DNA from 3 places in the Rhizobium brockwellii genome. Region 3 is predicted to be linked to each of the others. Evidence: riboswitches for the same ligand, from Rfam matches in the RefSeq annotation. Region 3 holds a riboswitch; each other region holds the start of a gene.
What was found. A riboswitch is a leader RNA that binds a small molecule or an ion and turns the genes downstream of it on or off. The one in region 3 is predicted to bind FMN.
Positions count from the first base shown of each region.

Region 1 (9,631 bases), 400 kb from region 3:
CCGATGAAGAACGGCGCCGTCGACCGCGCCCAGATGGTTCGCCGGGCCCAGGACCAGCTCGCTCGCTTGAACCTTCACATACCCGCAACGCGGAAGGTCGCGGGCCTTTCCACGGCAAATCAGCAACTTATCGAGATCGCCAAGGCGCTGGCTCTCAACGCAAACCTCCTGATCCTCGATGAGCCGACAGCCGCCCTTGGCGGCGCGGAAACGGAAGCTCTCTTCGAACAGGTTCGGAAGCTTCGCTCACAAGGCGTCGGCATCGTCTACATTTCCCACCGCATGGAAGAGATCAAGCGAATAACCGACCGGATCGTCGTTCTTCGCGATGGCGAGCGCGTGCAGGAATTCTCCGACAGCGCGACACCGGTGCGAACGATCGTCGAGAGCATGGTCGGACGCCAGCTTGACCGCTTGTTCCCTGCCCTGCCGGTTCCGACTGACCATCCAGTACTCCAGGTGTCGGGGCTGTGCTCGCCGGACAACTCGTTCCGTGACGTTACCTTCGATGTGCGCGCCGGGGAAATTCTCGGAATCGCCGGACTGGTCGGCGCCGGCCGCACCGAACTTGTCCGCGCCATTTCGGGCGCGGACCCAATCAGTGCAGGTTCGATCAAGCTGGAAGGCGAAGAACTCAGGCTGCGCGATCCGGCGGATGCGATCTCCAAGGGCATCGTGATGGTCCCGGAAGACCGCAAGGAGCAAGGCCTGGTTGTCGGGCACCGGATCGGCGAGAACATCATCTACGCCAATCTCGACAAGCTGGGCGGGCGTTGGATTACGCCGAGCGTCAAGCGCTCGTTTGCGGAGAAGGCAGTGGCCAAGTTCGGCGTGAAAGGCCGTGCGGAGCAATATGCCTCCGACCTGTCGGGCGGCAACCAGCAGAAGGTTGTCATCGCGAAATGGCTGATGCGCGATCCCAAGGTCGTCGTACTCGACGAACCGACGAGAGGGATCGACGTCGGCGCCAGAGCGGGCATCTACGACATCATCGTCAATCTTGCCAAACGGGGCGTGGCGGTCATCGTCGTAAGCTCGGACCTGGAGGAAGTTCTCGGAGTCTCCAATCGCATTCTCGTGCTTGCACAAGGCAAACAGGCAGGCATTCTCAATCGTGACCAGGCAAATGACGTTTCGGTCATGGAGCTAGCCACCATCTAAACAGACAGAGAAAGGAAGAGCGGTGTCCGACATCACTCTGAACGCCCCGAAGCTTTTCGATCTCGGCGGCCAGGTTGCCATCGTTACCGGAGCTGGAAGCGGCATTGGGCAGCGCATTGCCATTGGCCTTGCGCAATGCGGCGCCGACGTGGCGCTGCTCGACCGCCGAACGGACGACGGATTGGCCAAGACGGCTGAACATATTCGCGCCGCCGGCCGCCGCTCGATCCAGATCGCGGCGGATGTCACGAGCAAATCTTCCCTTGGAGAGGCAATAGCACGGACCGAGGCCGATCTCGGCCCATTGACACTTGCAGTCAACGCGGCGGGCATCGCTAACGCGAACGCCGCGGAAGAGATGGAGGAGGACCAATATCAGACGTTGATGGATATCAACCTGAAGGGTGTCTTTCTTTCCTGCCAGGCCGAGGCTCGCGCCATGCTGAAGAATGGACGCGGCTCCATCGTCAATATCGCTTCCATGTCCGGCGTGATCGTAAACCGCGGGCTGAGCCAAGCGCACTATAACGCCTCCAAGGCAGGCGTCATCCATATGTCGAAGTCCATGGCGATGGAATGGGTCGACCGCGGCATTCGCGTCAACACCATCTCCCCCGGATACACGGCAACGCCTATGAACACCCGTCCCGAGATGGTTCATCAGACCAAGCTCTTCGAAGAGCAGACGCCAATGCAGCGAATGGCAGCGGTGGATGAGATGGTCGGTCCGGCGGTGTTCCTGCTGTCGAATGCGGCAAGTTTCGTGACCGGCGTCGATCTGCTCGTCGACGGCGGTTTCTGCTGCTGGTGATGCGATGAGAAAGCTCATTGCCGCCGCTGGAAAATGCACGGTCTCGCTTCCTCCCTGGCTGAGATCGAGGCGCTGAAGGGTAACGGGCATGACGGCGTGCGATATCGTCGTCTGCCCGCCCTTCACGCCGATCGAACGGACGGAGGGCTCGCGCGTCGTCGTCGGCGCTCAAGACTGCCTCAATTCGCGACAACCGGTTGAGCTCCAATAATGATCGGATGGCAGGTCGCACCCAGATTTGCTGTTCATCGACGGACACAAGGAAAGAGCATGAAACGCGTTGAGCAGAAGACTGTCGTTATTACCGGGGGTAGCCGCGGCATCGGAGCGGCAATCGCCAAACGCTTTGCGAAAGAAGGCGCCAATCTCGTCGTCTCGGCCAATGAGGACCTGGTCCACGGCGTCGCCGAACAGATCCGGGCCGAAGGCGGTAAGGCGATCTCCTTCATCGGCGATGTCACCGACAAGGCAAGCGTCACCGCCCTCTACGATGCCGCCGAGAAGGAATTCGGCTCGGTCGACGTTTCGATCCAGAATGCCGGCGTCATCACAATCGCCCGCGTCGAGGACCTGACCGAAAACGAGTGGGACAAGGTCATGGCCGTCAACACCAAGGGCGTCTTCCTCTGCGCCCAGGAGGCGATATCGAGAATGCGCAAGCACAAGCGCGGCGGCCGCATCATCAACACCGCTTCCGGCCAGGCGCGCGACGGCTTCATCTACACCCCGCATTATGCCGCCTCGAAAATGGGCGTCGTCGGCATCACCCAGAGCCTGGCCAAGGAAGTCGCGACAGAGAAGATCACCGTCAACGCCTTCTGCCCCGGCATCATCGAGACCGACATGTGGGCCTATAACGACCAGGCCTGGGGCAAGCTGCTCGGCAACTACGCCCCTGGCGAGCTGATGAAGGAATGGGTCGAGGGCATCCCGATGAAACGGGCCGGCTCCGGCGAAGACGTCGCCGGCCTGGTCACCTTCCTCGCCAGCGATGACGCCGCCTATATCACCGGCCAGACGATCAATGTCGACGGCGGCCTGATCATGTCCTGATGCAGGTCGCCCAAAACTGCGCAGCGGTTTTAGGACAACGACATACATGGAAAGATCAAACAACCAACGAAGCGCGGAAGGCGACACGGTCGTCGCCTCCGTGTGAACAGTGTGTCCATCGGCGTTAGGGCAGCTTTGCATTTTTGCCCGGTCAAGTGACCTTGCCATCCGCCTGTATTTGATCCTATCTTTGAAACGTTCTCAGGGCGGGGTGTAATTCCCCACCGGCGGTATCAGGAGCAATCCTGGAGCCCGCGAGCGCTTCCGGCACCTCCTGTCGGAAGGTCAGCAGATCCGGTGAGATGCCGGAGCCGACGGTATAGTCCGGATGGAAGAGGACAACACGGGCAGTCGCACTCCATCCCGGAGTCGGCTGACGTTTGTTCGCCCAAGGGCAGAAGGCACGCTCACGGATTGAGCTGAGCAGACCATGTCAGCCCGCTGACATAACCCTTGAAAGGCCAGACAGCATGACTATCGCAACAATCGAAGATGCCATATCAGCCGTTGCCAGCGGCAAGATGGTCGTCGTCGTCGACGACCAGAACCGGGAAAACGAAGGTGATATCGTGGTCGCGGCCGATGCCGTCACCCCGGAAACAATCGCCTTCATGATGACCCACGCCCGTGGACTCGTCTGCATCGCCATGCAATGCGAGCGCCTCGATGCACTCGATATTCCGCTGATGGTGCCCAACAACACGGAATCGCACAAAACTGCCTTCACGGTCTCGGTCGATTATCTCAAAGGCACGACGACGGGCATCTCGGCAGCCGATCGCGCCGCCACCGTCAGCGCCCTAGTCGACGATCGCGCAAAGCCCGCCGATTTCGCCCGCCCCGGCCACATCTTTCCGCTGCGCGCCAACCCCCGCGGCGTGCTCGGCCGCCCCGGCCACACCGAAGCCGCCGTCGATCTCGCCCGCCTCGCCGGAAGGATCCCAGCTGGCGTCATCTGCGAAGTCGCCAACGACGACGGAACCATGTCCCGTCTGCCCGAACTCACCCTCTTCGCCGAACGCCACAACCTCCCCCTCGTCACTATCGAGGACCTGGTCGCCTATCTCGACCGCCAAGCGGCAAAAGACATACGCGAAGTCGCCTGATCGATGCCTTTTTTGCGGCGGCATAGCCCGCTGCGACAAAGAACGACCCGCAACTATGGCTCTGACGGCACCTTCCCTTGCCGGTCCTATGTCCGGCTGATCGAAACCCCACCATCTGCCAGCATCGCCGTGCCGGTCACGAAGCTCGACATGTCGGAGGCGAGGAAAAGCGCCGCATTGGCGATCTCTTCGGGTTGCGCCATGCGTTTCAGCGCATGCAATCCCTCCACGAAGGCGAGCACTTCCGGCGTGGCATCAGGTGCGTTGGTGATGCTGGCGGGCGTGTCGGTGCCGCCGGGAAGCAGTGCGTTGACGCGGATCTTCTGTGCTCCGAGTTCGGCGGCGAGCACCTGCACGAAGCCGATCAGCCCCGCCTTGCTCGCCGCATAGGCGGCCATGCCAGGCATGCCGACGGTGTGGCCGACGAAAGTCGAGGTGAAGATCAGCGACCCGCCGCCTTTTCCCATCGCCGCCGACTGGTGCTTGGCGCCGAGGAAGGCGGCGGTGAGATTGGTCTCGATCGTCTCGCGCCAGCCCTCCACCGACAGCCCGGCGACCGGCCCCATCTCACCGAGGATGCCCGCATTGTTGAAGGCGATGTCGAGCCGGCCGAAACGCGAGACTGCCGTTTCGACGAGCCTTGCCTGCAGCGCCTCGTCCCTGACATCGCCTGATATGGCGACGGCCTGACCACTCTCCGCCTCGATTTCCGCAACAACGGCATCGAGCGCGTCCTGCCGCCGGCCGGTGACCACGAGCTTGGCGCCTTGCCGCGCAAAGAGTTTCGCCGCCGCGCGGCCGATGCCGGAGCTTGCGCCGGTGATGATTGCGATCTTGTCGTTGAGAAGTGTCATATCGATCTCTCCTTCGTTGTTGCGAGATCTGAGATGCTCAAACATCAGGCGATGCAGCCACCCGTTTCCCGCGCAGGAAGAGAAAAACGCCTATGGCCCGAACCGGCAGCACGACGGCGCGTCCTCATCGACGCCTTGATCGCGGCGTCGGGAATGTCGGAATTCACTTTATAAAACGGGGATTTGTCGGGACTTCCACCCACACCCCTGCGTTGACGTCAGCGCCATTGTGCACCGCATCATCGATTTATGGCCGATGTGACATTCATCCGATTCCCTTCATGCATCTTCGCGACTAAAAGGGGCGCACAGGTAACGGGAATCTCTTCATGCCGCGGTCACGCAATACTGAGGGCGCCATCTATATGAGCATGGCGATGGCCGGCTTTTCTGCAAGCGACGCTCTATCCAAATCGGTGATCGCCTATATGAACGCCGGCGAGATCATGTTCCTGCGCGGCCTCTTCACCAGCCTGCTTGTCTATCTGATCGCCCGGAAAATGGGAGCGCTGCGTTCCTGGCGCATCATGCTGCAGCCGATGATCATCTTCAGGATCATCTGCGAGACGCTCTCCGCCGTCACCTATATCACCGCGCTCGGCATGATGCCGATCGCCAATGCCTCGGCGATCCTGCAATCGCTGCCACTGGTCGTCACCTTCGGCGCGGCGCTCTTCTTCGGCGAGCCGGTCGGTTGGCGGCGCTGGTCGGCGATCCTCGTCGGCCTCGTCGGCGTGATGATCATCATCCGTCCCGGCCCTGATGGATTCACCCCCGCTGCCCTCCTCTGCGTCGGCGCGGTGCTGACGACGGCCGGCCGCGATCTCGCCACCCGGAGCATCAGTCCGGAAATCCCCTCGCTGATGATAACCGTCATCACCGCCATATCAGCCTCCTTCTTCGGTGCGCTGCTCATTCCGGTGCTCGGCGGCTGGCAGCCGGTCAGCGCCGCTGCCCTTGGGCATCTCGTGCTCGCTTCGGTGCTGGTGCTCGTTGGCTACCAGTCGGTCATCCTCGCCATGCGCACCGGCGAAATCTCCTTCGTCGCGCCATTCCGCTATACCAGCCTGATCTTTTCCTCTCTGCTCGGCTTCCTCTTCTTCGCCGAAGTGCCTGACAGCTGGACGCTCTTGGGGGCTGGGATCGTCATCGCCTCCGGCCTCTATACGTTCTATCGTGAGGCCAAGCGCCGTGTGTCGCCGATTGCGCAGGAATCCGCCCCGCGCGCGCCGGTTTGAGGAAGGATCATGGCTGAATTCTCGTTGGATAAATCTCATACAGCGGGCGTCGTGCTGGCGGGCGGCCGCTCGCAACGCATGGGCCGCGACAAGGCGGGCGTGATGCTTGGGGCCGAGAGCCTGCTCCACCATGCGCTGACCCGCCTCTCACAGCAGACCTTGCTCGTTGCCGTCAATGCCGATGCCGCCGCCGAGGGAATGCCTGTCGTTCCCGACCATTTTCGCGGCAAGGCCGGGCCGATGGCCGGCATCCATGCCGCCATGGTCTATGCCGCCGGCCTGCCCTCCATCACCCATGTCGCCACCGTCTCGGTGGATTGCCCGTTCTTCCCGGCCGATCTCGTCGCCCGGCTGGCGGCAGCGATCGAGCGCCCGTCGCAAATCGCCATTGCCGCCTCCGAGAGCCGCAGCCATCCCGTCTTCGGGCTCTGGCCAGTGAGGCTGGCCGCTGATCTCGAAGCCTGGATCACCACCGACGAGAAGCGCCGCGTGCGCGACTTCCTGTTACGGCATGACGTTACGGAAGTGGCGTTCCCGCTGCATCCGACCCGTGCCAGCCTGCTCGATCCCTTCTTCAACATCAACACGCCCGACGATCTCGTCGAGGCGGAACGCTGGCTGGAGGCCCTTCGCGGATGACCGCACCGAAAATCTTCGGCATCGCCGGCTGGAAGAACTCGGGCAAGACGGGTCTCGCCGTCCGGCTGGTGACCGAGTTCACCCGCCGCGGCTACAAGATCTCGACGATCAAGCACGCCCATCATGATTTCGACATCGACAAGGTCGGGGCCGACAGCTACCGCCACCGCCAGGCCGGCGCTCATGAGGTCACCATCGTCTCCGGCACCCGCTACGCCATCATGCACGAGCTGCGCGGTGCGCCGGAACCTGAGTTCGAGGAGATCCTCGCTCGCCTTGGCCCCTGCGACCTCGTGCTGATCGAAGGATACAAGCGCGAGCCGATCCCGAAAATCGAGGCCCGCCGCCTGGAGGCGGCAAATCGTGAACCGTTGGCGCCGAGCGATCCCCATATCTGGGCCATCGCCGCCGATCATGCCGTCGCCGATACGGGCCTGCCGGTCTTCGATCTAGACGACACAGGCGCCATCGCCGATTTCATCGCTGACATCGTTGGCCTTGGACAGGCGAGGCTTTGAACCACCTGTGTCGCCGCCGAATCTAAGAAGCGGAGCCGTTTCGCGTGCCATGGCCTTGGCGATTTCCTTGGCGAGCTGAGCCTGATCATAGGGCTTTGCCAATCTCGGAAGATCGATATCGGTGCCGGCAGGAAGATCGGCGTAACCTGTCGCCAGCACGATCGGCAATGCCGGATAAATGTCCCGCGCGGCCTGGGCAAGCTGTGCGCCGGTCATGCCAGGCATCGAATAGTCGGTTATGACTAGATCGAAATGCTGGCCGCTGCTGATCAGTTCCAGTGCCTGCGAGCCGGAGTTTGCTTCGACGACCTCGTGGCCGAGATCTTCAAGCATGTCGACCGAACTCATGGCGATCAAGGCATCGTCATCGACCAGCAGGATCTTAAGTCTGGATGCCGCTTGGGGAACGGGCAGATCCGCTTCGATCGCCCGCTCGGGGCGCCGTTCGGTCGCCGGAAGCCACAATTCAGCGGTCGTTCCGACCCCAAGTTCGCTTGTCAGACGAAGTGCGCCATTGAGCTGAACGGCAAGTCCGTGGATCATCGACAAGCCTAGGCCAGTGCCCTTTCCGAGTTCCTTGGTCGAGAAAAACGGATCAACCGCCTTCTTCAGCGTCTGCGCGTCCATGCCGGTGCCGCTGTCGGCCACCGCCAACACAAGATAGGCGCCCTTGTCGAGAGTGCCGTCATCGCCGGCCACCTGCGCATCACGCAGCGATATGGACAGCGTCCCGCCATCCGGCATCGCATCGCGGGCATTGACTGCAAGGTTGAGCAGCGCCAGTTCGAGCTGGTTCGCATCGACCAGCGCCGGCGGCAGGGTTGCCGGCAGGATGCTTTCGATGCTGATCGAGGATCCGACCGAGCGCCGCAGCAGATCTTTCATGCCGGAGACCAGTTCGGCCAGATCGACGGGCTTGACCTGCAGATCCTGCTGTCTGGCAAAAGCCAGCAGCCGCTGCGTCAGCGCCGCCCCGCGCCGTGCACCCTGAATGGCACCATCGACCAGACGCGTCGCCTTGGCATCTCCGGCAACGTGCTTCCCGAGCAGCTCCAGATTTCCGAGAACGACCATCAGCAGATTGTTGAAATCATGTGCAACGCCGCCGGTCAGTTGGCCAATCGCCTCCATCTTCTGGGATTGGCGAAGCTGCTCCTCGGCTCTTTCACGCTGGGCGACTTCCTCGAGCAGGGTCTGGTGAGCGGCGTTGACCTCTTTGGTCCGCTCCCTTACACGCTCTTCGAGGTTTTCGTTGAGCCTTCTCAGATTTTCCTCGATGGTCTTGCGAACGGTGGTATCGGAGCAGACACCGACGAGTTTCCTCGCGGAACCATATCTGTCGGAATAGAGCTGCGCGTGGACCTCGGTCCAATGCAGCGATCCATCCGGCCAGATCGTCCTGTGCTCGACCGAATAGTCGCGTCCAGTATCGATCGTCTGGCGTAGGTTTGTCAGCACAAGATCCCGGTCGTCGGGGTGGATACTTGCGATCAGATCGTCGCGCGTCACATCATCGTCCGGCCTTCGGCCGAAGATCGCTTTGCAGGTGGCCGAAGCAGACAGGGCCATCGAGGACAGCTCCAGCTCCCACGCCCCGAGACGACCGGCTGCGAGCGCCGTCTGCAGCCGTCGCTCTCCCTCGCCCAGAGCATCGAGCCGGGCTTGCGCTTCGTATTGGCGCAGGCGCCCCTTCAATGCGGTCCGGGCCACGCTGATGAAGGAGGTCGCATGGAACGGCCTTTCCAGGAAGGTGACGTTGCCAAGAACCTCGGAAAGCCTGGCGGCGGCCGGATTTCGTTCAGGCCCACCACCACGTGTGGTGAGAACGATGAACGGTAGGTCTGACCAGCCCGGCTGGGCCGAAACCCAGGCGGCGATCGGCTTGAGATCGCTCGAGCGAACGGCCTCTTCCGTCAGGACGCCAAGCGCGACGTCATCACTGAGCGATGACGCGAACATAGGCAGGTCGGCGGCAGCAATCGATGACAATCCGGCCTCATCGACCAGCGATCTCGCCACCCAGGCATCACGACCGGCGGGGGCGTAGATCAATGCTTTCGGTTTGTTGGAATTAGGAATTGCCGCTATCCCCGCCATCAGTCTTCAAGAGCGGCTTTGAGGTCGCGATAAATTCGGGAACGCCGCGAAGCACGCCCTGGAACCCGACGAGAGGATCGCCAAACCTCAAGCCGGAGGCGTCGATACGATACTCCCTGATGGTATCCTCGTGAAAGCCGGTCCTCTTCTTGAT
Region 1 is NZ_CP053439.1:2,290,495-2,300,125, forward strand. It holds gene RLCC275e_RS11450 (sugar ABC transporter ATP-binding protein) at 1-1,161, shown strand, start outside; gene RLCC275e_RS11455 (SDR family oxidoreductase) at 1,184-1,972, shown strand; gene RLCC275e_RS11460 (glucose 1-dehydrogenase) at 2,243-3,025, shown strand; FMN riboswitch at 3,219-3,369, shown strand; gene ribB (3,4-dihydroxy-2-butanone-4-phosphate synthase) at 3,496-4,131, shown strand; gene RLCC275e_RS11470 (SDR family oxidoreductase) at 4,218-4,985, opposite strand; gene RLCC275e_RS11475 (DMT family transporter) at 5,315-6,223, shown strand; gene mobA (molybdenum cofactor guanylyltransferase MobA) at 6,233-6,862, shown strand; gene mobB (molybdopterin-guanine dinucleotide biosynthesis protein B) at 6,859-7,380, shown strand; gene RLCC275e_RS11490 (PAS domain-containing hybrid sensor histidine kinase/response regulator family protein) at 7,312-9,477, opposite strand; gene RLCC275e_RS11495 (ATPase domain-containing protein) at 9,452-9,631, opposite strand, start outside.
Region 1: linked by a shared signal. The riboswitch ahead of ribB (3,4-dihydroxy-2-butanone-4-phosphate synthase) and the one ahead of RLCC275e_RS13515 (6,7-dimethyl-8-ribityllumazine synthase) in region 3 are both predicted to bind FMN.

Region 2 (9,631 bases), 1.4 Mb from region 3:
AAGGCCGCGACGAGATGAGCGAACTGGAAGAGCGCATCTCCAAGACCAAGCTGTCCAAGGAGGCCCGTGAAAAGGCCGATGCGGAGCTGAAGAAGCTGCGCCAGATGAGCCCGATGTCGGCGGAAGCCACCGTCGTGCGCAATTATCTGGACTGGCTGCTCGGCATTCCCTGGGGCAAGAAGTCGAAGATCAAGGCCGATCTCAACAATGCCGAGAAGATCCTCGAAGCCGATCACTTCGGTCTCGACAAGGTCAAGGAGCGCATCGTCGAATATCTGGCCGTGCAGGCCCGCGCGACCAAAATCAAGGGCCCGATCCTCTGCCTCGTCGGCCCTCCGGGCGTCGGCAAGACCTCGCTCGCCCAGTCGATCGCCAAGGCGACCGGCCGTGAGTATGTCCGTATGGCGCTTGGCGGCGTTCGTGACGAAGCCGAAATCCGCGGTCACCGCCGCACCTATATCGGCTCGATGCCCGGCAAGGTCATCCAGTCGATGAAGAAGGCGAAGAAGTCCAACCCGCTGTTCTTGCTCGATGAAATCGACAAGCTCGGCCAGGACTATCGCGGCGATCCGTCTTCGGCTCTGCTCGAAGTGCTCGATCCGGCGCAGAACATGACATTCATGGATCACTATCTGGAAGTCGAATACGACCTGTCGGATGTGATGTTCATCACGACGGCGAATACGCTGAACATTCCAGCGCCTCTCATGGACCGCATGGAGATCATCCGTATCGCCGGCTACACCGAGGATGAAAAGCGCGAAATCGCCAAGCGGCACCTGTTGCCGAAGGCCATCAGGGAACATGCGTTGCAGCCGGAAGAATTCTCGGTCAGCGACGACGCCCTGATGTCGATCAGCCAGCAGTACACCCGCGAAGCCGGCGTCCGCAACTTCGAACGCGAATTGATGAAACTCGCCCGCAAGGCGGTCACCGAGATCATCAAGGGCAAGACGAAGGCCGTTCACGTGACGGCTGCCAACATCTCCGACTATCTGGGCGTCCCGCGCTTCCGCCATGGCGAAGCAGAGGGCGAGGATCAGGTCGGCGTCGTGACCGGTCTTGCCTGGACGGAAGTCGGTGGCGAGCTGCTGACCATCGAAGGCGTGATGATGCCGGGCAAGGGCCGCATGACGGTCACCGGCAATCTGAAGGAAGTCATGAAGGAATCGATCTCGGCAGCGGCCTCCTATGTCCGCTCGCGCGCTGTCGACTTCGGCATCGAGCCGCCGCGCTTCGACAAGAGCGACATCCACGTGCACGTGCCGGAAGGCGCAACCCCGAAGGATGGTCCCTCGGCCGGCGTTGCCATGGCAACCGCGATCGTCTCGATCATGACCGGCATCCCTGTGGACAGGCATGTGGCCATGACCGGTGAAATCACCCTTCGTGGCCGTGTGCTGCCGATCGGCGGTCTCAAGGAAAAGCTGCTCGCAGCGCTTCGCGGCGGCATCAAGAAGGTGCTGATTCCAGAGGAAAACGCCAAGGACCTGGCGGAGATTCCGGATAACGTGAAGAACAACATGGAGATCATCCCGGTATCCCGCATGGGCGAGGTGATCAAGCATGCGCTGATCCGGCGGCCGGAGCCGATCGAATGGGATGGCACTGTGGAAACGCCGGTCATCACATCGGTCGAAGGCCTCGATGAGACAGGCGCAACCATAGCGCATTGAGTGGCCTTTGCCACATTTATGCCCAATTGGCCCAAAACACGGAAAAAGGCTGGCGGAAACGCCAGCCTTTTTTGTGAAAACGTCATGTAGACGCTTGCTTTTCCTTGATTTGCAGGGCTTTTGGGTTTTCGGCGGGCCTGATGAAACCTATTCTGCGCCTAGCTTACTTTTGAGTCGTTTCATACCATTTAGAAAGGGGTGGAAACATGAACAAGAATGAACTCGTGTCCGCAGTAGCCGAAAAGGCAGGACTGACGAAGTCTGACGCGGCTTCCGCTGTTGACGCGGTTTTCGACGTTGTCCAGGCTGAACTCAAGAACAAGGGCGACATTCGCCTTGCGGGTTTCGGCAGCTTCACCGTTTCTCATCGTGCCGCAACGAAGGGCCGTAACCCGTCGACGGGCGCTGAAGTCGACATTCCGGCTCGCAACGTGCCGAAATTCACGCCCGGCAAGGGCCTGAAGGACGCCGTCAACGGTTGATCTGAGATTATCCACCAGCCGGAAACGAGACCGGCTGTGCAGGATTTGAGAGGGGTTCGGCTTTGCCGAACCCCTTTTGTTTAGGCGGATCTTGCCGTCGCCGGGGCTTTGATCTACGACAGTTCTGTTCTCAGGGCGGGGTGAAACTCCCCACCGGCGGTAAGGGTTTCGGCCTGAGCCCGCGAGCGCCTTCTTTCGCGCCGATGCGGAGGAGGGGTCAGCAGATCCGGTGTGATTCCGGAGCCGACGGTTAAAGTCCGGATGGAAGAGAATGAGTGTTCGGTCGTGCGAAGGGCGGGGTCCGCCGTGTCGCTCGTGTCCGTGCCTCATGCGTCCTGATTTATGTTGGTCCCTGTTATGGATGAAAGACATGAATCAGACTTCCCTTGCCGTCGAGCCGTCCCGCGCCGTTGTCGGTGCCATCTGGATGGTCCTTGCCGGCATTGCCTTTTCGCTTCTCAACGTCGTCACCCAATGGCTGACGATGAAGCTTGCCTTTCCCTCGGCGTCGGCAGCCTTCTGGCAATATGGCTTCGCCTTCCTGTTTTCGCTGCCGTTCCTGAAGAGGCTCGGCATTGCGGCGATGCGCACGCACTATCCCTGGCGTCACCTCGCGCGCGTCGCGCTTGCCGCGCTCGGCGTCGAGGCTTGGGTCGCCGGCCTTGCCGCGGTGCCGATCTGGCAGGCGATCGCACTGGTGATGACCTCGCCCTTCTTCATCATTCTGGGCGCCCGGCTTTTCCTCGGTGAGCGCGTCGGCCCGGCCCGCTGGGCTGCGACGGCGGCGGGCTTCACCGGAGCGATGATCATTTTGCAGCCATGGTCTGATGGTTTTGGCTGGGCGGCTCTCTTGCCTGTGCTTTCGGCGCTGCTGTGGGGCGCCTCGTCGCTGATCACCAAGAGCCTGACGGGCATCGAACGACCGGAGACGATCACCGTCTGGCTGCTCGTTCTGCTGACGCCGATAAATGGCGGGCTGGCGCTCGCGGCAGGTTTTGCAGTGCCGACGGGTGCAACCCTTGCCCTGTTCCTGCTGGCGGGGCTGCTGACCGCTGCAGCGCAGTATTTCCTGACGCTTGCCTATGCCGCAGCGGATGCCGCCTACGTCCAGCCGTTCGACGATCTGAAGCTGCCGTTGAACGTGCTGGCCGGTTGGCTGTTCTTTGGTTATGCGCCGGCGGGTTACCTGTGGTTGGGAGCGGCTCTCATCCTGTCTGCTTCGCTGTTCATCATGCGAAACGAGATGCGCCGGGAGCGCAAACCAGCCTGACATGATCTGGCGCAAAATGCCGAATCTGTCATGCCTCTGTCATGCCGCTCGCGCAGAAAACTCATGTTTCGAATGTTCGACACATGGGGGACTTCATGACAATTTCATCGCGCAAGGCAGCGCTCGCTGCCGTGCTTCTCGCGTCCGTCGCCTTTCCGGCTGCGGCCGAGCCGGTTTTCAACCGCATCGCGTCCTTCCCGGTCGCAGAGAACCTGCCTGTTGATAAGGACAAGCTTTCGGTGAGCTCCGCCGAAATCATCACCGCGACCGACGACGGCAACACGCTGATCTATAGCGACAGCCCGCTCGGCGCGATCGGCTTCATCGACATTACTGATGCCAAGGCTCCGAAGGCCGGCGGCGCGGTGATGATGGACGGCGAGCCGACATCAGTCACCTCGAGCGCCGGCAAGGCGCTCGTTGCCGTCAACACCTCCGAAAGCAAGGCGAAGCCCTCGGGTCGTCTGGCGATCGTCGACGTGGCGACCAAGAAGATCGAGAACAGCTGCGATCTCGGCGGCCAGCCGGATTCGATCGCCCTCAACAAGGACAAGACGATCGGCGCCATCGCAATCGAAAACGAGCGCGACGAAGACGTCAATGACGGCAAGATCCCACAAATGCCGGTCGGCGACCTCGTCGTCTTCCAGGTCAAGAACGGCACCGTCGATTGCGGCACTATCAAGCATGTGGCGCTGACCGGGCTTGCCGGCGTCGCCCCTGAAGATCCGGAGCCTGAATTCGTCGCCTTCAACGGCCTGAACGAGATTGCCCTGACACTGCAGGAAAACAATGAGATCGTCATCATCGACGCCAACACGGCTGAAGTGAAGACGCATTTCTCCGCCGGCAGCGTCGATCTCATGGGTATCGACACCAAGCGTGACGGCGCCCTGAAATTCTCAGGCGAAGCCAAGGGCGTGCTGCGCGAACCGGACGCCGTGAAGTGGCTGGACGACAACCGCCTGGTCGTCGCCAATGAAGGCGACTACCAGGGCGGCTCGCGCGGCTTCACCATCTTCGACAAGACGGGTAAGCTTCTCTACGAATCGGGCGCATCCTTCGAACGCGCCGTCGCCCATATCGGCCACTATCCGGAAAGCCGCTCGGGATCGAAGGGCGTCGAGCCGGAAGGCCTCGAAGCCGCCAAGTTCGGCGACGACAAGTATTTCTTCCTGCTCGCCGAGCGCGCCTCGGTCGTCGGCGTTTTCAAGGATACCGGCGCCGATCCCGAACTCGTCCAGCTGCTGCCATCAGGCATTTCGCCGGAAGGCGCGATCGCCATTCCCGCCCGCAATCTCTTTGCGACCGCCAACGAGCTCGACCTCGGCAAGGATGGCGGCGCGCGCTCGCATGTGATGATCTACGAGCGCTCGGAAGGCGAAAAGGCCTATCCGCAGATCGTTTCCGCCGAGAAGGACGGTAATCCGATCGGCTTTGCAGCCCTTTCGGGTCTCGCCGCCGTTCCAGGCAAGCCGGGCATGCTCTACGCCGTCAGCGACAGCGTTCTGGGTTCGCAGCCGACGATCTACACGATCGATGCCAGCAAGAAGCCGGCCGTCATCACCGACGCCCTCGTCGTCAAGCGTGACGGCGCCCCGGCCCAGAAGCTCGACATTGAAGGCATCGCGGCTGCCGCCGACGGCTCCTTCTGGCTCGCCTCGGAAGGTTACAGCGAGCGTCTTGTCCCGCACGCCCTCTACAACGTCAATGCCAAGGGCGACATCAAGGCCGAGATCGCCCTGCCGAAGGAGCTCGTCGCCAACGAAATCCGCTACGGCTTCGAAGGCGTGACCATTGTCGGCACCGGCGACGATGCAACGCTGTGGATGGCGGTCCAGCGTGAGTGGAGCGATGACGAGAAGGGCTTCGTCAAGCTCGTCTCCTATAATCCGAAGAAGAAGGAATGGGGTGCTGTGCGCTATCCGCTCGACAAGACAGAAAGCGGCTGGGTCGGCCTGTCGGAAATTTCCGCCCAGGGCGACAGCGTCTACATCATCGAGCGCGACAACCTTGTCGGTGACGCCGCCAGGCTGAAGAAGCTCTACAAGGTCGCGATTTCGGAGCTGAAGCCGGCCAAGCTCGGCGGCGAGCTGCCGGTCGTCAAGAAGACCGAGGCCCACGACTTCCTCGGTGAGCTGAAGTCTGCGACCAACGGTTACGTGCTGGACAAGCTTGAAGGCTTCACCTTCGACGCATCGGGCAAGCCCTATGCGGTCACCGATAATGACGGCGTCAGCGACTCCTCCGGCGAGACCCTGTTCTTTGCGGTCGATCTCGTCGGCACCAACTGAGCCCACCAACTGACCTTGACGGATCGCTGATATGAAAATGGCCGGGCGAAAACCCGGCCATTTGCATTTTGGAGTGTTGGACGCCTACCAGCGCTGATGCACATGCGGCGCGATCAGCCGCTCGTAGATCTGGCGCGTTGCGGCCATGACATCGGCCGAAAGCGGCGCAAGGTCGGCGGCGGCCGCATTGCCCTTGGCCTGCTCGGCGTTACGCGCGCCGGGGATGACGACGGTGACGGCGTCGCTCATCAGGATCCACCGGAGCGCGAAGGCGGCCATCGTGGCGCCCCCGGGCACCAGCTTGCGCACCTCTTCCACCGCCTGCAGGCCGACCTCGAAGGGCACGCCGGCAAAGGTCTCGCCGACATCGAAGGCTTCGCCGTTGCGGTTGAAATTGCGGTGGTCGTCGCTGGCGAAATGCGTGTCCCGGGTGATCTTGCCGGAGAGAAGACCGCTTGCGAGCGGCACACGGGCGATGATCGCCACATTCCTGCGGCGTGCTTCCTGGAAGAACAGGTGATCGGGGCGCTGGCGGAAGATGTTGTAGATGATCTGGATGCTGACGACGCCGGGATATTCGATCGCCTTCAGCGCGTCTTCGACCTTTTCGACGCTGACGCCGTAACCCTTGATCTTGCCGGCCTTCTGCAGCGCGTCCAGAGCCCCGAAGACCTCCGGCTGGTAAAGCACGTCGCGCGGCGGGCAGTGGAGCTGCACGAGGTCGAGGCTGTCGACGGCAAGATTCGTCAGGCTGCGGTCGATAAAGCCTTCGAGATTAACTTTTGTGTAGCCTTCGGCGACATGCGGGTTGAGACGGCGGCCCGCCTTGGTGGCGACCATCGGCCGTTCACCGCCACGCGTCTTCAGCACGTCGGCAATGATCTTTTCCGAGCGGCCGTCGCCATAGACATCCGCCGTGTCGATGAATGTCATGCCGGCATCGAGTGCGGCATTCAGCGCCGCGCGTCCGTCCGCCTCGCTGATATCGCCCCAGGAGCCGCCGATCTGCCAGGCGCCGAAGCCGACATTGGTGACGGTGAAGGGCATGCGGCCAAAAGCATGGTGTTTCATGAAAAATCCTCCCTACTGCATGTCGCCCGGAAGTGTGCGGGGAACAACGACATGCATAAAAACAAAGAGCCAAAGCGCGTCGCATGATTCAAGCAAGGTGCGACGCGCTGATGAAAGACAATGGCACTATCAGCCGGGTGACTTTGCGGCAATTGTCGATCCGGCTTTGATTGGTCGCTCCGATGAAATATCGTTCTGCTACAAGGCTTCAACCGCATGGATGGAAAAGGACAGATCATGGAGATCAAACCCGTCGGCTCTCGCCCCTCGACGAAGCCACCGGCCGACTATTTCACCGGCGCCGTTCGCCAGGATCCGCTGATGGAGACGCCGCCGCCGGCACGGGCGAGGGCGGTCTCCGTCACCTTCGAGCCTGGCGCCCGCACGGCCTGGCATACGCATCCGCTGGGACAGACGCTGATCGTGACATCAGGCAAGGGCATCGCCCAGAGCTGGGGCGGGGGCATTCGCGAGATCCGCGCCGGCGATACCGTCTGGTTCTCGCCGGGCGAAAAACATTGGCACGGTGCTGCCCCGGATACGGCGATGACGCATATCGCCATCCATGAGGCGCTGGACGGCAACCACGTCGACTGGATGGAAAAGGTCAGCGACGAGCAATATTCCGGTAAAGTGTGAGCTGATCAGAGCCGCTTCAGGCAATAGGAAAAATGCGCGTGCGATTCGACTGTCAGAAACTCGAATTGCCAGCCGTAATCCCTGCAGAACTTGGTGACCGCCTCGACGACGCCATAGACGATCGGCTTGACCGTATTGCCGGTGCAGAAATCATGCCCGGCAATGCGCCCCGTCCGCTTCACCTTCTTTTCGCAGAGCAGCAGTTCCTGCCAGGTGAGATCGAAGGAATGATCGGTATCGATATAGGCCCAGTCGAGGAAATCGTCTTCGAATTCGGCAAGCTTTTCGAGTGAGGTGCCTTGCATCAGGTGCAGTCGGCCGGCCTCGATCTCGGCCGCGAAATTCGTGTGGATCGAGTCGAGCCCGGAGCTGTAGCGATCCATCGACCAGGGATCGATGAGATAGAGCTGCGCCGGTCGGTTCTTTTCCAGGATCTCGGCCGTATATTCGCCGAAGGCTGCTCCCACCTCGACGCCGATGCCGCCGTTCGGAATCCGATAAAGCAGCTCGCCGCGATCCGGCAGCAGACGGGCATTTTCCATGTGGTGGGCGCTGAGCGGGGTGCGCGGCATGCTCGCCCGGAGCGCCTGCCTTTCTTCACGTGTCTTCATCTCTGATCTCGGGATTGCGGGCGACTGACGGCGGCCCTGATGCGGTTTGACGGGAAGGTAGGAGCAGCCGGCACCGATGACAACCGCATGACAGGAATTTGCTTCTTTCGAACAAACCGCTAAGTTCCATCTGTGAACTGACGAAAAAGCCTCGGGAGGAGCGATTTCATGAAACGCATGTGGCCTGAAGAATTCAACGCCATCATCAGCGGAGCTGAGGAGGTGATGTTGGAAACACCAGCCGAGGCCGGCGAAGCGCCGCTGCAGCGCAAGGCGCTGAAGGCGCGAATCACCATGCAGGATTACGAGCGGATCTGGCCGCTCGCCGAGATGCGCTTCCGGCTTGGCGAAAGAGATGGCAAGGCCATCACGCTGATCACCACCAACCCCCACTATCATCCCTGGCACCCGAAGGACGGCGGCAGTGTCGATTCCGTGTCGGACAGTGGCCGCCATTACAAGACGGAATATCTCGTCGTGCACTTCTTGCTCGACGACGTGAAGGAAACGTCTCCCGCCTGAGGTGCTGAGGCCCGGTGCGGCCGGAAGCCGCACCGGCGTCCTGTGGAAGCCAAGTTGATCCCGACGCTGATGACAACAGCGGCGATATCGCTAAGCTTGGCGAAACATATCCTTACGAAATCGGAGGTTCCCGTGACGGGCAATGTGCTGGATATCCCGGTCAAGACTGTGGATGGTCGTGAGACCACGCTCAACGAATACAAGGGCAGGGTGCTCTTGGTCGTCAATGTCGCCTCGAAATGTGGGCTCACCGTCCAATATGGGGGGCTGGAAAAGCTCTATGGGGAAAAGCGCGAGCGCGGCTTCGTCATCGCCGCCTTTCCCGCCAACGACTTCAAGGGCCAGGAGCCCGGCACCGACGCCGAGATTCTCGATTTCTGCACCAGCACCTACGACGTCACCTTCCCGATCTTCTCGAAGATCTCGGTCAAGGGCGAGGCCCAACACCCGCTTTACCGGCAGCTGACCAAGTCGGGTGTCGCGACGACGGGCGACGGCCCGATGCGCGAACGCCTGAAATCCCATGGCATGACCGGCGGCGATGAGGACGACATCCTCTGGAACTTCGAAAAATTCCTGATCGGCCGCGACGGCAAAGTCGCCGCCCGATTCGCGCCGGATGTGACGGCGGACGATTCGCGGCTGGTTTCCGCTGTGGATAAAGAACTGGCGAAGGGATGAATGGTGGGCGATGAGCACCCCACGGACAGCGGGATGCTCATTACCCCGATCACGCTCTCACATCTCAGTCGGAGAAAATGAGAAAGCGCATCCGGTGCCGTTCCAAGATCCTCAGATCCCGAGCACGGTCACAAGCGGGGGCGTAAAGTCCTTGAAGCCCACTCTGGGCCAGTCGCACCTCTTGTCGAATTTCGTCTTTGCTTCGTGGCGCTGGCATTGCGGATGCGTCTTGAATGCATATCCGGGCAGGGTGACATACCGTGCACTTGTGGTGCAAAGGGCAATCGCGATGCACAGCGTCAATGCGGAGCGCAGGGTCCTCATGGCACACCTCCAGGCGTGATGAACCTTCGAGCGCGGAGACTTTCCGGGCGGCGAATTCTCC
Region 2 is NZ_CP053439.1:1,332,405-1,342,035, forward strand. It holds gene lon (endopeptidase La) at 1-1,676, shown strand, start outside; gene hupB (DNA-binding protein HupB) at 1,883-2,158, shown strand; FMN riboswitch at 2,281-2,435, shown strand; gene ribN (riboflavin transporter RibN) at 2,520-3,428, shown strand; gene RLCC275e_RS06745 (esterase-like activity of phytase family protein) at 3,512-5,722, shown strand; gene RLCC275e_RS06750 (aldo/keto reductase) at 5,807-6,793, opposite strand; gene RLCC275e_RS06755 ((R)-mandelonitrile lyase) at 7,031-7,432, shown strand; gene RLCC275e_RS06760 (class I SAM-dependent methyltransferase) at 7,438-8,043, opposite strand; gene RLCC275e_RS06765 (hypothetical protein) at 8,212-8,565, shown strand; gene RLCC275e_RS06770 (glutathione peroxidase) at 8,698-9,246, shown strand; gene RLCC275e_RS06775 (hypothetical protein) at 9,358-9,570, opposite strand.
Region 2: linked by a shared signal. The riboswitch ahead of ribN (riboflavin transporter RibN) and the one ahead of RLCC275e_RS13515 (6,7-dimethyl-8-ribityllumazine synthase) in region 3 are both predicted to bind FMN.

Region 3 (9,631 bases):
CGACAAATATTATGCGGATTGCGTGATCGGCGGCCCCGGCGCCTTCGTGCTGCCGGTCCGCAAGATCGAGGATTTCGCCGTTGCCGTGCGCCGCAAGCTGGTGCTGGAGATCAGCGACCTAAGCCTGCCGGCGACGGTGCAGAAGATCGCTGGCGCTGAGGCGGGCACTGACTGCCTGATCGGGGAGAAGCAGTGGCGGGACATCTTCGACCGCTGATGCCAGAACAGGATGATTTTAGGCCGGGTCAGCCTAAAATCTCAAATCCTGTCCTGAATTGCAGAGTCAGAGCATGATGTCGTCCGAAAACCGCGCACACTTTTCGGCATCATGCTCTACCGGGTCAGCGCGCCGTAGTTATATCAGTCAGTATTTGGTAAGCGGCAGAGACGCGATCCTCGTTGGGATAGTTTTTATTGGCCAAGATGACGATGCCAACTCGCTCTTCCGGGATGAATGCGACATAGGCGCCGAAACCATTCGTTGAGCCGGTCTTATTGATCCATACATCGTCGCGCGGTTCCATTGCGGGCATCAGTTGCTTGACGGGAGTGGTCTTCAGCATCGCGCTGGAATTGTTGTCCATCAGCGTCGCCGGCGTCGCGGGATAGGAATATTGCTCCCAAATAAGGTCTTGGGTCATCGCGCCGACATCGAAGTATCCCGTGTGCGTGTTCGTGATCGCCTGCTGGAGCTTCTCGTCCAGTTCGACCAGACCCATGTTCGCGTCGATGAACCGGATCATGTCGCCGGCTGTGGATTTCACTCCATAGGCCTCGGACGAAAGAATGGCGGGTGTCATCCGAGCCGGCTCACCGCTTCGCTTGTAGCCTTGGGCATAGTCGGCCATTCGCGATTTCGGCACATCGATAAACGTGCTTTTCAATCCAAGGGAGGGAAACAACTGGTCTTCCATAAGAGCTGCGAAATCTTTGCCCATGCTTTTTGCCGTTATATATCCGAGCGCGCCGATGCTTGGATTGGCGTATGTTCGGTGCGTTCCGGCGGCATATGATGGTTTCCAGCTTGCGAAATACTCCATCAGCTGCTTTTCGGTTTTTACTTCATCGGGAACTTGCAGCGGAAATCCGCCAGCCGTGTGCGTGCCCAAATTCATCAGCACGACATCGCCGAAGGGCCTTCCCTTCAACGACGGAAGATATTTGCTCGCCTTGTCCGACAGCGAAAGTCGGCCGGTGACATCCGCGTAGGAGGTGAGGGTGACTGTAAACGTTTTGCTGATCGATCCCAGTTCGAACATGGTCGCCGGGGTGACGGGCCTGTTGGTGTCCTTCGATTCGACGCCGTAGTTGAAGATGTGGTTCTGTCCGTCAGCGGTGATGGCAACGGCAATGCCCGGAATGCCGTATTTGTCCATGATTGGTTTTATCGTGGCGTCCGAGATGGTTTTCAGTTTCAGTTCGTCAGCTGCAAAGCCACTTGTGGAAATGCATGTCGAGACCAATGCGGCCGATAGAATTCCTATCCAATCACGCTTCATTTCTTCATCCTCTGAAAGCAGCTTCATCAGCAGCGCTAAGGCGCATGAGGACGGCATTTAATGGCACTGTTTTGCGGCAGCAAACGATGATATCTCGGAGGAGATCCAAGAAAATCTAGGGCTAAGATGGTTCGACAATTCCTCCCCTTAAATGGCTTGAGGGCCTTCGAAGCATCGGCGAGACATCTCAGCTTCACCCGGGCCGCGATCGAGCTTTGCGTTACCCAAGCCGCCGTAAGCCAGCAGGTCAAAAGCCTGGAGAAGCGATTGGGGGCTGCGCTTTTTCAGCGCCTCCCAAGAGGCTTGAAAATCACCGCAGAAGGCGAAGCCCTTTTGCCAACCTTGACCAATTCCTTCGATCAGATGGCGATCACGCTGGACCGGATTGAAGCCGGGCAGGTTCGGGAATTGCTGTTCCTGGGCGTGGTGGGAACGTTTGCCGTCGGCTGGTTGTTGCCAAGGCTTTCGGATTTTCAACAGCAGCACCCGTTCATCGATGTGCGCGTTTCGACAAACAATAATCGCGTCGATATCGCCGCCGAGGGACTGGACTTTGCCATTCGCTTCGGCAGTGGCTCCTGGCATGGCACAGAAGCGCTGCGCCTGTTCGAGGCTCCGCTCTCTCCTCTGTGTACGCCCAAATTGGCCGAGCGTTTAAGGTCGCCTTCAGACCTGGTCGAGGCGACGCTTTTGCGGAGCTATAGGGCGGACGAGTGGAGCACCTGGTTTGCGGCAGCGAGCGTTCCGCCGGCGGCGCAGATAAATGCGGGTATCGTATTCGACTCTTCCCTTGCCATGATGGAGGCGGCCCTGCAAGGACTGGGGATCGCCTTGGCGCCGCCGTCGATGTTTTCCAGACATCTGTCATCGGGAGCTATAAAACAGCCTTTTCCTACGACCATATCGTTGGGGAGCTACTGGCTAACCCGGCTGCAATCGAAGCCGCCAACTGCAGCCATGCTCACATTTTCCGATTGGATAACGTCGCAGATGTCTCCCGCATCGCAATGACGGCTTCCGGCGCACCCAATATCCGACTTCGGACCGCGCCGCGGTGGATGGGGCCGGCACGAAGCCGAAATGTTTCTGGAAGCGGATGGCGAAGCGCGAGGCGGACTCGTATCTGACGTCCGGGCGATATGGCCGACGAGATAATCGGTTGACTGCAACAGCGAGATGGCGGGGGACTGACGCCGGCAAGGAGACCGGTGAGATTGATGAGGCGAAGACACGATAAAGTGTTTCGGTATGGCGGGCGCCATACCGAAGTTCCCTTACTTCTCAGAGGATGTCACCGCCTATAGAGGCAGCTGCTTGCCGGCCTGTTCGCTGACCATGTATTCGGCGTACCAGTCCGGCCAGTTGTCGTCGTGTTTGCCGCCGTTTCGCTTCTCGTGTTCACCGTGGGCGGTCGCCGCACGGCGCATGGCTGAAGCGAGATCGGTCGAGGTCGTGAATGTCGTCCCGTCGCCGTCGATGCGTCCCGGCAGGCGCGTGGTCACTTCCTGGAACAGCCAACCGTTGCCGTCGGGATCCTTGAAGGAGGCGAAAGAGCGGTAGCTGCGGTGATCGGGATCGCGACCGGCAATCCGCAGCCGCCCGAACAGATAGGGTTCGTCCTTGCCGGCATAGACGCCGGCTGCATCATGGAAGACTTCGCTGACCTCGACGCCGCGGGCGATGAGATCACGGCGGGCGGCCTCGATGTCGGAGACGACGAGGTAGAGGCCCTGTGCGGAGCCGGGGGCGGCGGCCGTGACGTTCTTGCCGAAGATGATCGCGCAGCCGGAGCCGGGCGGCGTAAACTGGATCACCCGAAAATCGGCATCATTGGCGAAGTCGGCGTCGAGCCGCCAGCCCAGCCCGTCGTAAAAGCGCTTGGCGCGGTCGACATCGGAAACAGGGATGACGACCACCTCGAGCTTGGTGTCGACGGGCTGTGTTCTCGGGGTCTCAATGGGGGGGTCACTGCGCATGGCATTGCTCATCTTCAGCTCCTTGGCGTTTTGGATGCGTTAAGAATGGCGATACATGTCGCCGACCAGTGGACCACAGCGCGGTGAGGCCGTCGAATCAATTATTCTGTCCGATTTGGCTGGTATTGGCAGATTTTTATCGAAGCGGCGGGACTGTTCCCGCCGTCTTCTGTTCGTCGAACCGCTGAGACTACGCGGCAAGAGCGGCGCGGGTTTTGCCGATCGTCAGAGCTGCCTTTGCCGCTTCACGGCCTTTCTCGACGAAATGTGCGCGGTAGATTTGCTTGTGGTGCTCGGTTTCCTGATACTGATGCGGCGTCAGCGACACCGACAGTACCGGTACGCCGGTATCCATGCCGGCGCGCATCAGCCCATCGACGACGGCCTGGGCGACGAATTCGTGGCGGTAGATTCCGCCGTCGACGACGAAGGCGGCGGCAACGACGGCGCCGTAACGTCCGGTTGCCGCAAGATCGCGGGACAGCAGCGGCATCTCGAATGCGCCGGGAACATCGAACACGTCGACCTGCTCGGGCGGAACGAGCTGGTAGAAGCCATCAAGGGCGCGGTCGACGATGTCAGCGTGCCAACTGGCTTTGACGAAGGCATAGCGGGTGGGTGTCATGGTAATCTCCTTTGGCGAACAGACACATCACCCAAGGCGATCACGAACGTCCCCGACAGCCGCAAGGGCGGCAGGAACGCACGTTCTCTTTCATCCGGACTATGACCGTCGGCTCAGGCATCTCACCTGATCTGCTGACCCTTCCTAAGAAGGCGCTCGCGGGCTCGCAATCAGAATTGCATACCGCCGGTAGGGACTTGCACCCCGCCCTGAGAACGGCGCGGACAATAGGGGGAAGGCGGCGGGCTGGCAATAGGTCGAAATGCTTTCGCGGCCGGAGCTGGATCAGGGCTCCCTAAGAGCGGCGATTCCGTTCGTTCGTCGATGGCGACGGACAATCCCTCTTGCGGACGAGGAGCTTGCGCCTACATGCTCTCGGTGAGGGCATCCACGTCAGAAGCACGACAAGACAGGACGCGCTGTCTCCGCCTGGGCGGGGCCGTGACAACCATGGGAGAGAGTGATGCCAGAATCTTTCGTCGTTCACCGCGAGGCGCATATCGCGGCGCCGCCGGCCGCAGTGTTTGCGCTGATGATCGATCCGGAGAAGATCCTGCGCTGGATGGGAACGGAAGCGCAGGTCGAGCCGCAGCCCGGCGGGCTCTATCTCGTCAACGTCACCGGCGCCCGCTTTGCGCGCGGCTCGTTTCGTGAGGTGGTGCCGGTTCATCGCCTTGCTTACAGCTTCGGCTGGGACGGCAGCGAAGTGGTGCCGCCAGGGTCGAGCCTGGTCGAGATCGATCTGATCGAGCAGGGGGGCGGAACGCTGCTGCGGCTCACCCATAGCGGCCTGCCCAGCGCCGATCAATGCGCCGGCCATGCGGAAGGCTGGGCGCATTACCTCGGGCGCCTGACCGAGGTCGCCGGCGGGCGTGATCCGGGTCCCGACGCTTTTTACGGCCGGACATGAACAATTTTTGCGGGCAACCGTGCGTCTCTGAAGCGCTTCTTTTTCCCCGCAAACATGAACGCGCAGTTCATCTCCAGTTCAATTTGGCGGCCATAAGGTGTGGGCGGCTGGATTGAAATGGAGTTCTCGATGAAGGCACTTTCTATCGCGGCTGCCTTGCTCGCTGGCAGCCTCTCGATCGGTACCGCGGAGGCGATGCCGATGGGGACAATCAATGTCCAGAGCAATGTCACAAAGGTCGACTACGCCTGCGGTCGCGGATGGCATCTGACGCGCTGGGGCGAATGCCGGCGAAGCTGGAGACGCCCGCCGCCGGTCGCTTTCTACGGTGGTCCGCCCCGCTGGGGCTGGGAGCGGCGTCACCGCGATTGGGATGGGCCGCGCTGGCGCCATGAGCGGCGTTGGGATCGCGACCGTCGTTGGCGGGATGACTAAGGGTCTCGCTTAGATGCAAATGGACGAAGGCCGGAGCGATTTTTGCCCGGCCTTTTCTCATGAAACGGCTTCGCTGACGCTGACAGCCAGCGTTCTTGCGATTTGCTCGAGAGGGTCAGATCCTGCTGACGAGGCAGTGCTTGTCGTCGATCAATTCCTCTAGTTCGACGGGATCCTTGACACCGAATTCGAACCATTCGACGAGTTCCTTCGCCTTGCGGCTGCTCTCCTCCGCCGTCAGCTCGACCTGATACCTTTCGCACCATCGCCGAAGGATCGACGTCAGCAGCGTCATGTCATTCCCATCCAGCGGATCTTTCGGCCAGAATATCGTGCCCATCGTACCCCTCAATCACACGATGACGAATGGCCCTATAATGGAATCAAAGTCGCGCAAGTTTAAAGTGTTTATTTTTTGTTTTCCACCGCGGCGCATGGTTTTTCGACAGGGGAGTGGACGTCTTTTTCCGAGCCCGGGGATGACCGCAAGCGGTCACTCCGGGATGTCCTTGCGGCCGCCCCGGTGAGCGTGCGATGTTAAGCTATGGATCTGCCATCCCCCCTTGCCTGGCTGGTTGACGAGGCCGGGGCCTTGCCTGGTCCCGAACGGTTTCTGGCCGAGCTCGGGCGCCGGTTGCTGGCCGATGGCCTGCCGATTTCCGGCGGCGCGCTGACGCTTTCGGTGCAGCATCCGATCATTGCGCGGCGTACCTGGCTGTGGCGGGCCGAGACCGGTGCTGTCATCGAGGCTTTGGCCTTTGCCGCGGCGCCGCAGAGCGAGGCCGGGCGCGAGTGGCTGGCCGGGCTCGGGCCGGTATGGGAAGCCAGGATCGGGCCTGCGCAGGATAATCAGGCATTGGACAGCCCGCTGCTCGGCTGGGCGGGGGTTGCAAACGGGGCAGGGAGCAGCGCATTCGGCCGGGTCCAGGCTGGCCTGCTGCGCGAAGTCGCGCGTTTTTCCGCAGCCCCGCTCGCCGCTTTGGCGGCGCGGGAGGCGCGGGCCGCGCTGCTTGAAGCCTATCTCGGCCGGCGCAGTGCCGCCCGGGTGCAGGCCGGCGCCCTTGCCCGCGGCACCGGCGAGACCATCCGCGCAGCCCTTCTCTGCGCCGATCTGCGCGACTTCACCGCGCTCTCCGAAGTGACCGAGCCTCACGTCATGATCACGGCATTGGACGCTTGGTTCGACCGTGTCGCAGGCGCCGTGCATGCCTTCGGGGGCGAGGTGCTGAAGTTCATCGGCGACGGTGTGCTGGCGATCTTTCCGGTCACGGTTACGTCGGGCGAGGGCGACTCTGCCCGAGGGGATCGCGAGGCCTGCGAGGCCGCACTGCGCGCGGTCGCCGCCAGCCGTGCCGGCATGGTTCATCTCGACCAGGTGCGCCAAGCGCAGGGGCTGGCGCCGCTGCCCTTCGGCGCAGCATTGCATTTCGGCGAGATCCTGTGGGGGAATATTGGTGCTGCAGACCGGTTGGACTTCACCGCCATCGGCCCCGCCGTCAATCTGGTCAGCCGGCTGGAAGGGCTGTGTAAGCCGCTCGGCCGAAGCGTTCTGATCTCGGGCGCGGTGGCGGCGAATACGGCGACGACCCTGATCCCGCTCGGAGAACATCTATTGCGCGGCATCGCCCAACCTTGTGCGGTCTTCACCCTGCCGGAGGATTGAGCCGCGGGCAGGGTGCTCGCATTTATGCAAAGAAATCTTTGCAAAGATATCTTTGCAATAGTAGGCTGCCGGCATGAAAAATCCGCGCCCGCAGCCTGTTCAATCCGTCGCCACACCCCGCACCCTCAGCCGCGTCGTGCCCGATCCGACCGCGCTGAAGGCGCTGACGCATCCTGTCCGGCTGCGCATGCTCGGCATGCTCAGGCTCGATGGACCCGCCACGGCGACGCAGCTGGCCGTGCGGCTAGGCTTAAATAGCGGCGCGACCAGCTATCACCTGCGCCAGCTTGCCCAATACGGCTTCATCGAGGAAGCGCCCCATGCTTCGCGGCGCGACCGTTGGTGGCGCGCCAGCCACGAGCTCACCTCGGTGCCGGCAAGCGAGGCCGACGGCGAAGCGTTGGATCTCGATCTCGCCTTCAACCAGGCAATACTCTCTCTGCAGGTCGGCCAGATGCAGCAGGCGCTGGAGGAATATGCCGAGCTGCCGGCGGAGTGGCGCAAGGCGAGTACGGCCAGCGACATCATCATCCCGATGACGGCGGAACAGGCCGAAGCTCTGACCAGGCGGCTGACCGATATCATTCTCGAAGCGATGCGGGTGGCTCCGCCTTTGGGGGAGCTGGCATCCTCGGATATGGTTCCCTTCTCGATCATGCTGCACGCCTTTGCCTATCCGGGCCGGCTCCCGCACAGCGAAGGGGATGGCAAGCCATGATAAGGGGTGGGCCATTCCTGGCGCTTGCCGCGGCCGAGACGCTTTCGCTTTCCGGCACGCGGCTGTCCACCATCGCTATCCCCTGGTTGGTGCTGAGCACGACGGGCAGCCCCGTTTTAACCGGGCTGGCGGCAATGATGGAAATGCTGCCTTATGTCGCCGCCAAGGCGCTCAGTGGACCGTTGATCGACCGCGTCGGCCCCAGGCGCATCGCGGTCGTCTGCGACACCGCCTCGGTGGCCGTGGTGATGCTGGTACCGCTCCTCGATTGGCTCGGCCTGCTTGATATGCCGCTGCTACTGCCTGTTGTCTTTGCCATGGGTGTGCTGCGCGGTCCATCCGATGCTGCCAAGCAGGCGATGGTGCCCGATATTGCCGAATTGGCGGCCGTGCCGCTCGAGCGGGTGACCGGCCTCGTTGGCGCCATCGAGCGGCTGGCCTCGACGGCGGGTGCGGCCGGTGCCGGCGCGCTGATCGGCCTTATCGGCCCGGGCCAGGCGCTGGTGGTCAATGCCGTCACCTTTGCCGCCGCTGCGCTGATTGTGGGCGTAGGCATCCCCGGATTGCGGCGCGTCTCCGAGCCGCGCGGCCTGCCCGAGGCCCGGTCGGGCGGGATGTCCTCCTATCTCGGCGATCTCAGGGAAGGCTGGCGCTTTCTGCGCGGCGACGCGGTGCTCGTCAGCATCGTCATCATGGTGGCGACCACCAACCTGCTGGACCAGGCCTATCACGCGGTGTTGCTGCCCGTCTGGACGCAGAGTTCAGGCCATGGCCCGGAATTGCTGGGGGCGATGTTTTCGGCCTTCACCGGCGCCTCGATCGCAGGTGCTGCGATTGCCGCTGCGATCGGCGAGCGGATGCCGCGCCTGATGGTTTATACCGTGGCCTTCCTGCTGACCGGATTTCCGCGCTTTCTCGTTATTGCGCTGGATGCGCCACTCCCCATCATCTTCCTCACCCTGGCAATCGCAGGATTGGCCTCGGGCTTCCTCAATCCGATCCTGTCGGCGGTGATCTTCGAGCGCATCCCCAAGCCGCTGACCGGCCGCGTCACCGCGATGAACGCCGCCCTCTGCTTCGCGCTCATCCCCTTCGGCGGCCTCATCGGCGGCGCCCTGATCAGCACTATCGGCCTCGCCGCGGCGCTCTCGCTCACTGGGCTTGCCTATCTCGCCGCAACCCTCTTTCCCCTGGCGCTGAAGAGCTTCCGCGGCTTCGACAAGCCTATCACCCAGACCTAGCGTCGCGGTTGCGTGCCTCGCTCTGGTCTCCAAGCTCCTCGACCATCAGATCGATGAAGCGTCGGACACGCGGTTCCAGCAGGCGCTTGTCGGGATAGAGAGCGACGATCTTTGCGCCGTCAGTTTCGAGGCCGGGCAGGACGTGCCGGAGGCGCCCGGCGACGAGATCGTCGGCGACGAGAAAATCGGGAAGGAGGGCAATCCCCAGTCCCGCCAGGGCGGCGTCGCGGATCGCCTCGCCGCTGTCGAGCCTCAGGCGGCTGTGGCCCTGCGCCTTGATCCAGGAACCGCCTTCCCCGCGAAAGCGCCAGCCCTGCCTTTGATTGCGGCCGGCGAAGATCAGGCAATCATGGACCGCGAGATCGTCGATATCGCGGGGCTCGCCGCGCTCGGCAAGGTAGGACGGCGAGGCGCAGAGCCGCGCCTTATAGGTGGCGATCACGCGCGAGACTAGGCGGGTGTCCGTCTCCGTCGCGCCGACCTGGATCGCCAGATCAAAGCCTTCCTCGACAATGTCGGCCGGGCGATCGGTGAAGCTCACTTCGACCTGGACCTCGGGCCAGG
Region 3 is NZ_CP053439.1:2,693,726-2,703,356, reverse strand. It holds gene RLCC275e_RS13535 (DUF1194 domain-containing protein) at 1-217, shown strand, start outside; gene ampC (class C beta-lactamase) at 342-1,499, opposite strand; gene RLCC275e_RS13525 (LysR family transcriptional regulator) at 1,626-2,510, shown strand; gene RLCC275e_RS13520 (VOC family protein) at 2,798-3,487, opposite strand; gene RLCC275e_RS13515 (6,7-dimethyl-8-ribityllumazine synthase) at 3,666-4,100, opposite strand; FMN riboswitch at 4,179-4,321, opposite strand; gene RLCC275e_RS13510 (SRPBCC family protein) at 4,564-5,010, shown strand; gene RLCC275e_RS13505 (GCG_CRPN prefix-to-repeats domain-containing protein) at 5,140-5,445, shown strand; gene RLCC275e_RS13500 (hypothetical protein) at 5,561-5,785, opposite strand; gene RLCC275e_RS13495 (adenylate/guanylate cyclase domain-containing protein) at 5,990-7,108, shown strand; gene RLCC275e_RS13490 (winged helix-turn-helix domain-containing protein) at 7,182-7,826, shown strand; gene RLCC275e_RS13485 (MFS transporter) at 7,823-9,067, shown strand; gene RLCC275e_RS13480 (LysR family transcriptional regulator) at 9,054-9,631, opposite strand, start outside.